2 regions of the Clostridium fermenticellae genome follow, and region 2 is predicted to be linked to the other one. Evidence: riboswitches for the same ligand, from Rfam matches in the RefSeq annotation. Region 2 holds a riboswitch; the other holds the start of a gene.

Region 1 (4,222 bases), 660 kb from region 2:
TGTTTCAGTTCATGTCAATTCAATTAGTGATCCAAACTTCAATGGAATTACGACACTATATTATGATCCAAAAGGTTATCAGTCAGATGAGAGAACAAAACTTGCAAAAATACTTGAGAATGAATCTGTAAAATCAGATGATTGGTATAATAGGGGCATAAAAAAACAAAATATAGCAATATTAAGATATAGTAAAATACCGTGTGCTTTGGTTGAATGTGGTTTTATAACTAATAAAAGTGACAGAGATAAATTATCTAAGGATAATGTTCTTAGAAATTTAGCGGAAAATATTTGTGATGGAATAATAAAATATATAAATAATAGGGAATGATAAGTTAATTGCTCTAAATAATACTATTTGGTACTCCCTCTTTACTCTTTAAGCTTTATAGAGTAATATATTAAGAAGAGTTTTATGAGAATAAGTTATTTGTTAATTGTTAGATAAGGAGGATTTGATTTGAGTTTAAATATAGTATTGTTTCAACCGGAGATACCGCAAAATACTGGTAATATAGCAAGAACTTGCGTACTTACCGGCAGCAAACTTCATCTTATAAAACCACTGGGTTTTAGTCTGGATGAAAAACATTTAAGAAGAGCTGGTCTTGATTATTGGCCTTATTTGGATTTAAGTATATATGATTCCTATGAAGAGCTGAGAGAAAAATATAAGGGCTCAACATTTTATTTTTCAACAACACATGGCAAGAATTTTTATCACGAAGCTAAGTTTAAAGATGATGACTTCATTGTTTTTGGCAGAGAATCATGTGGATTACCAGATTACATAAGAGAAAGTGATCCTGAAAAATGTATTAGAGTGCCAATGATAAATACAACAACACGTTCGTTAAATTTATCAAATACAGTTGCTATAGTGGCATATGAAGCATTGAGGCAGATGAACTTTCCGGTTATGAAATAGGAGGGAAGTTGGTCTATGGAAAAAATAAAGATAATTACAGATAGTACTTCAGATTTACCAGTTGATATATTAAAAAGATATGATATAGAAGTCCTTCCACTGCTTGTTAATATTGATGGACATAATTATAGGGATGGAATAGATATAAATTTACCTGAACTTTTAGAAAAAATGGAACATAGTAAGGAATTCCCGACTACAGCTCAAGTTAACCCTCAGAGGTTTATCGAATGCTATAAGGAATATCTTGATAATGGATATAAAGTTTTGTCAATACATATATCATCGAATATGAGCGGCACATATCAATCGGCGTGTATAGCAAAAGAAATGCTTAAAAGTGATGACATAACTATAATAGATAGTTTAAATGTTACATCAGGGTTAGGGCTTTTAGTATTAAAGGCGGCAAAGCTTAAGGAAGATGGATTTGGAATTAAGGAGATAGAGAGTTCTATAATTGAAACAATACCACATGTAAGAAGTGTTTTGGCATTTGACACTTTAGAGAATCTTGTAAAGGGTGGTAGATTGTCTAGGACTGCTGGAATTATAGGTAATATACTGGATATTAAATTAATAATAGAAATAAAAGATGGTAAACTTGCTGTTATGGATAAAGTCAGGGGAAGCAGGAAGGCTGTAAGGTATATACTGGAATATCTAAGTAAAAGAGGTTCAAAAGAAAATGAAGATACAATACTTTTGAGCGTTAAAAGTAAAGATATTGTTGAAATACTTAGAGAAGAACTAAAACTTAGTATTAATGATTTTATAGAATGTGAAGTAGGGTGTGTAGTAGGAGTACATGCAGGACCTGGAGCATGTGGAGTATTTTTTGTAGAAAATTATTAATTATTATTCTAAAATGTATGGAAATATTTAAAAATTTATCATATAATATAACTGAGTGTGAATATTAAATACTTTGGATGAATTTTTCGGGAGATTAGGCATAGTCCTTTAATTTAAAAATATTTAGAAGATGACTGCTTAGCTATAGTTTTATAGTATTCTTAAATGAATAGCCGAAGGAATAAGTATTATTTCCTTAATAATATGAATCTCTCAGGCAAAAGTACCGAAAAAGGACATGACTCTGGAAAGCTTTAAGCACCGAAGGAGTAAATCTCTCAGGTAAAAAGGACAGAGGTAAAAGGAAAGGGATTTCTTTTACTTTTGTCCTTAATTTTATTTTAATATTCAACTTAAGACTATTAAGGAATAGGAGGAGGTATTATAGGAGAAGTTATAATTGTAACTAATAATCCATTAAGCAAAGACAAACTTCGGGCTAAACATGAAATACACTTTGTGGAAGGAGGTGTTATGAAAGTACTGGAGACAGCAAGAGATTATATACATTGTGGACATAATCTTTTAACCCATCCGCTTATGGGGAGTGTTAAACCAAATGAAACACCATATAAAACTATTGTATTGAGCAAGAACAGCAGGAAAAGTGTGGATTTTAAATCTTTACAATATATTGAAGACAGTATAAATACAACCCAAAAATTTACAAGAAATTACAATACTCCGCATTGGAATGACAAAATTTTAACAGATTTTTCACTAATAGACTACGATCTGATAAGAAACGCGTTTGAGTAGTCTTAGAGCTTAAAAAGTTATACTTTAATAAATAGGAGGAAGCATTATGGTGCATTTATATGATTGTATAATAATTGGAGGGGGACCAGCAGGACTTTCTGCAGCTATTTATGCATCTAGATCTAGAATGGATACTCTGCTTATAGAGAGAGCAAAGTACGGTGGTCAGGCAACTACCACAGATGAATTAGAAAATTATCCAGGATCTATTGAAAATTGTACTGGAACAAGTTTATCTCAGAGAATGAAAAAACAAGCTGAGGATTTTGGAACGATATTTGTGAAGGATGAAATAACTGAGGTTGACCTGGACAGTAAGATAAAAGTTTTAAAAGGTAAGGACAGTGAATACAGGGCAAAAACTATTATAATTGCAACTGGAGCAAATCCTAGGCTCTCAGGATTTAAGAATGAAAAAGAGTTAAGAGGACGCGGAATTTCATATTGTGCAACCTGTGATGCTGATTTTTTCACTGATCTGGATATAGCAGTAGTAGGAGGAGGAGATTCGGCTATTACTGAAGCTATTTATCTAACTAAATTTGCTGAACATGTTACCGTTATACACAGAAGAGATGAATTAAGAGCTGTCAAATCACTTCAGGAAAAAGCATTTGCAAATAAAAAAATAAGTTTTATATGGAATTCGACTGTAGAAGAAGCTGTAGGTGATGAAATACTTGAAGGGTTAATTATAAAAAATAAACTTACAGGTGAAAAAAGCAGACTTGATGTCAATGGATGCTTTGTATTCGTAGGATATACTCCTATTTCCGAATTATTTGAAAATAAGGTGTCTATGGATAAAGGGTATATTGTAACAGACGAGGATATGAAAACGAGTACACCGGGTGTGTTTGCAGCAGGTGATATAAGGAAGAAATCTTTAAGACAGGTTATAACTGCAGCGGCAGATGGTGCAATAGCGGCAACTACTGCTGAAAAGTATATATCAGAAAATGAATTTTAGATTAAGGAGGATGAATAATATGGTTGAATTAACAAAACAAAATTTTGATGATGAGGTTTTAAATTATACTGAGAAACCGGTATTTGTAGATTTTTGGGGTGACAAATGTGAGATTTGTAAAGAATTAATGCCTGGTGTGCATGGACTGGAAGAAAAATATGGAGACAAAATCAAATTTTCAAGTCTTAATATAAGTAAAGCTAGAAGACTTGCAATAGGACAAAAAGTATTAGGCCTGCCAACAATGATAATTTATAACAAAGGTGAAAAGGTTAACACAATTACTGCAGATAAAATAACATCATTAAAAGATGTTGAAGATTTTATTAAATCGTATTGTGAAACTATATAAAAAAGTTAGGAGGTGAACGTATTGCGTTTAGAGTTAGGAAAAATACACATTGATGATCTTAAATTTGGCAGTGAGACGAAAGTTGAAAATGGGATCTTATATGTAAATAAAGATGAGCTGTTAAATGAAATTAGTAATGACGATAGGATTGAAAGTATTGAATTAAATATTGTAAAACCTGGAGAAGAAACTAGAATAATACCTGTAAAAGATGTAATAGAGCCTAGAGTAAAAGTTGATGGTGAAGGTGGTATATTCCCCGGTTTTATAAGTAAAGTTGATACCGTCGGCTCTGGAAGAACGCATGTTTTAAGTGGTGCAGCAGTAGTTACTACAGGAAATATTGTGGGTTTTC
Region 2 (4,222 bases):
ATAAATGCTTCCTTCAGGGCATATATAATTAGCTTTTCCAATTTCGTAATCATAGTACATGCTGGAAATTGGAGCTCTCCAATCATATACTAGAAAATCAAAGTTGTCATTGATAAGATTGAAGTTTCCAATATAACATTTTTGAGCTTTATCATTTCCTCTTTCTAGAAAATCCATCCTCCCAAAGTATGGGGATAAAAGCATTTTTTCATATTTTTCTTCAAGTTTTCTGACAAATTCATGTCTTCTTTTTTGCATTTTCAATGTTGTGATGTATTCCATAAAATCTACAACCTGATCCAATCCATTAGTTATGGACAAAGAGCCTATATCCTCCCAAAGCTGCTTTTGTGTTTCAATAGAATCTTTTCTAAATTTTTCTTTAAAATCATGTTTTTCATTAAACTGTTTTCGAACTTCTTTGAGTACTTCCTGCAGCCATTCATTTTCCAACTTCCATTCAAAGTTATTCAATTAATCCCATCCTTTCCTTGTAATGAATAATTCAATAACATTACCATAAAAAAAGCATTGACATCGCTTTTAGAAAGTAGTATAATATAATTGGATGTATGTTGTTTATATACATATATTATCAGTAGAATTATATTATCATTTCTCTTTTGGTGTGTCAATGGTCATACACCTTTTTTCATTTCATCACTCCTTTAAAAAGGCTATATAATTTTCTTAATATCATCAATGAGCTGTTCTGTAATATTTTATTGAAGAATTATAAGAAAAGTGATAAATTTAATTGTGTACGATATAATTATTCATAAAGGAGTATAAAACATGAAAAATAAATATGATATCTTAAAATTAGAAAATCAATTGTGTTTTCCACTTTATGCATGTGCAAAAGAGGTTGTTAAAAAATACAAGCCTTTTCTTGAAAAAATAGATTTAACATATACTCAGTATATTACCATGATGGTAATATGGGAAAAGATAGAATTAAATGTTAAAGAACTCGGAGAATACCTGTATCTAGATTCTGGTACACTAACACCGGTTTTGAAAAAGTTAGAATCGAAAGGATATATTACACGTGTAAGATCAAAAGATGATGAAAGAAATTTAATAGTTACGTTGACTGAAGAAGGTAACAAACTTAAGGAAACAGCAGTCAAGATTCCATCTCAAATCGGTCAGTGTGTTAAACTTGATTTAGAAGAAATAAAGACACTTTATAAGCTTCTCTATAAAATGTTAAAAGGTGTGACAGAGTAATAGGATCTATAAATGAAAGTTTAACTTATCCTCCGGCCGCGATTCCCAAAATTGGCCACGTAAAAAATTTCTAGTAAATCTAAGCTTGCATTCATAAAAATCTAAACAGATCATTTATATCTAAGGAAGATGCTGTCAAATGTAGGTACATTAATAACAAGGTGAACAGCATCATTGTTTTTTCCCATAAGTTCTTTTAAATATGGTTTCATAATTGTAACTAAATCCATCTTTAAGACTTGCATAATAAAAGCATCCTTTTTATAATGATTTTTGTCAGAAACTAAAAAAATATTGCAATTTCTCCTGATATATATTACGATATAAGGGTGAAATTTATTCGTTCAGATGAAGATAGTGGGAGAGTTATGACGAAAAGTCATTCACCGAAGAAGTAAATCTTTCAGGTACCTATTTATTAGAGATGACCGCTATTGGATGAACCCTTGGAGAGACTCTACAAAGAGAACCGAAGGAGCAAGTCTATATATGACGAAACTCTCAGGTAAAAGGACAAGGGAAAGATAACTTATCTTATAAAAGTAATACTTAAAAATTACTTCATTTGTATGTATCTTATCTATTCCCATTTGTATCTCCAATAATAAAAACTTATACAAAATAAGAAAGGCGGAATACATATGGAGGAAAATCAAAATTTATCAAGAGGTTTAAAAAATCGACACGTTCAATTGCTTGCAATAGGTGGTGCCATTGGTACCGGATTGTTTCTCGGTTCTGGCAGATCAATTCATCTAGCAGGTCCATCTATTCTATTGGCATACTCAATAACAGGAATAATGCTATTTTTTGTCATGCGTGCACTTGGTGAACTGCTGCTTTCAAATTCAAATTACCATTCTTTCGTGGAATTCGTCTACGATTATCTTGGTGAAAGTACTGCTTTCATAACTGGATGGACATATTGGTTCTGCTGGATTTCACTTGCTATGGCTGATGTAACTGCATCAGGGCTCTATGTACAATACTGGTTTCCAAATATATCAAGATGGCTTCCAAGCCTTGTAGTTCTTGTAATTTTACTAATTATGAATCTTACTGCTGTAAAACTATTTGGGGAAATGGAATTCTGGTTTGCACTAATTAAAGTAATAGCAATACTAGCTTTAATTATAGGTGGTACTTTTATGATCATTAAAGGTTTTTCAACAAACGCTGGAGCATCAAGCTTTTCTAATCTCTGGAGACATGGTGGATGGTTTCCAAATGGTCTGAATGGTTTCATTCTATCTTTTCAAATGGTTGTATTTGCCTTTACTGGTATTGAATTAGTTGGTCTAACTGCTGGTGAGACTGAAAATCCGGAACACGTTATCCCAAGAGCTATAAATAATATTCCAATAAGAATTATAATTTTCTATGTTGGAGCACTTGCTGTTATTATGGCAATATATCCTTGGAATTCGATCGATCCGGCCAAGAGTCCTTTTGTACAAGTATTTTCTGCAATTGGAATTGCTGCAGCTGCAAGTATTGTAAATTTTGTTGTATTAACATCTGCCGCATCTGCTTGTAACAGTGGCATATTTAGTACAAGCCGTATGGTTTTCTCACTTGCTAAAGAAGATAATGCACCTAAATCAATGAAAAAATTAACTTCTAATCATATACCATGTAATGCAACAATATTTTCTGCCTGTATTATATTAATTGCAGTTATTTTAAATTACATTATGCCGGAAGGAGTATTTGTACTTATCACAAGTATATCAACCTTCTGTTATATATTCATTTGGGCAATAATAGTTATTTGTCATATAAAATACCGTAAAACCAAACCAGAACTTGCTAAAAACAATAAATTCAAAATGCCGTTTTATCCAATTATAAATTATATGATTTTAGCGTTCTTTGCTTTTGTTATATTTACACTTGCCCTCAACAATGAAACTCGTGTAGCTCTATTTGTAACACCTGTGTGGTTTTTAATTCTCGCTGTAATTTTTAAAATACTTAAATCTAAAAAAAAGAATAATAATTCTAAAGAAAATGCTAAACAGTACTTAGCATAAAACCATACTACATAATTTATAAACTATTTTCCTGAGATGTTGCATTATAAATTTGGGCCTTTTCAAGCATGAGAAGAGCCCTCTTTTTTTGGATTCCTCCAGCATAACCAGTTAAGTTACCATTAGAACCGATAACTCTATGACATGGAATTAAAATTGATATAGGATTATGTCCGACAGCTCCACCAACTGCTTGTGCTGACATTGAACCTATTGCCCTTAACTCTGCTATTTTTTTTGCAATTTCTCCATAAGTAATAACTTTTCCATACGGAATTTGTAGAAGCACATTCCAAACATCTCTTTGAAACTTTGTTCCCTCAGGTTCAAGCTTAGGTAAGCATAAATTCTTTCTACCGGAAAAATAGTTTTTTAGCCATCTGTCAGTCTCTTTAAAAATTCTATAATCTGGCTTATTTATCCATAACTCCACATTCTTCGGATAATACTTTTGTCCAATAAACCACAATCCTTTAAGAGCATTCTTTTCTGCTGATGCTCTAACCATTCCAAGTGGAGTCTGTATTACAGTTGTATAAACCATTCATCAACACCCCTTTTTATTTAATTATAATAGAGTTAATGTTATGGTGTTTTCAGGTAAAAACTACTTTATCACATCTCAATAACAGATAACGTATGCTTCACAAAAGGCAAAAAATTGTAAATAATTTGTTCCGTTTTGATTTTCATATAACTAGTAGTTGTACCATCGCTGCACCCATACCATTCTTCGTTAACAACATCTTTATCAAAAATAATTTGTACAGTACTATTGTTATCAAGTATGGCACTGAAAACAGTTGCCGCACCGATTTCAGTTCCCAACATCCTTTCCATTAAATCTGCAGGAGCAAAGGAAACACGTGCTACTCCTAATGCATTACTGAAATCCTTTGATTTGAACTTCTTATCACCTGTTGTAATGAACATATAAAAAACTGTTTGCTGTCGGT

The links. A riboswitch is a leader RNA that binds a small molecule or an ion and turns the genes downstream of it on or off. The one in region 2 is predicted to bind glycine.
Region 1: another riboswitch for glycine. It lies ahead of D4Z93_RS12160 (GrdX family protein); the one in region 2 lies ahead of D4Z93_RS02425 (amino acid permease).

What each region holds. Positions count from the first base shown of each region.
Region 1 covers NZ_CP032416.1:2,640,514-2,644,735, reverse strand. Annotated here, with positions in the region: gene D4Z93_RS12175 (N-acetylmuramoyl-L-alanine amidase family protein) at 1-334, shown strand, start outside; gene D4Z93_RS12170 (tRNA (cytidine(34)-2'-O)-methyltransferase) at 464-931, shown strand; gene D4Z93_RS12165 (DegV family protein) at 947-1,786, shown strand; glycine riboswitch at 1,864-2,025, shown strand; glycine riboswitch at 2,026-2,091, shown strand; gene D4Z93_RS12160 (GrdX family protein) at 2,168-2,545, shown strand; gene trxB (thioredoxin-disulfide reductase) at 2,592-3,515, shown strand; gene D4Z93_RS12150 (thioredoxin family protein) at 3,535-3,867, shown strand; gene D4Z93_RS12145 (glycine/sarcosine/betaine reductase component B subunit) at 3,889-4,222, shown strand, end outside.
Region 2 covers NZ_CP032416.1:482,804-487,025, reverse strand. Annotated here, with positions in the region: gene helD (RNA polymerase recycling motor HelD) at 1-474, opposite strand, end outside; gene D4Z93_RS02430 (MarR family winged helix-turn-helix transcriptional regulator) at 796-1,233, shown strand; gene D4Z93_RS13585 (hypothetical protein) at 1,344-1,478, opposite strand; glycine riboswitch at 1,670-1,760, shown strand; gene D4Z93_RS02425 (amino acid permease) at 1,875-3,266, shown strand; gene D4Z93_RS02420 (methylated-DNA--[protein]-cysteine S-methyltransferase) at 3,283-3,810, opposite strand; gene D4Z93_RS02415 (prolyl-tRNA synthetase associated domain-containing protein) at 3,882-4,222, opposite strand, start outside.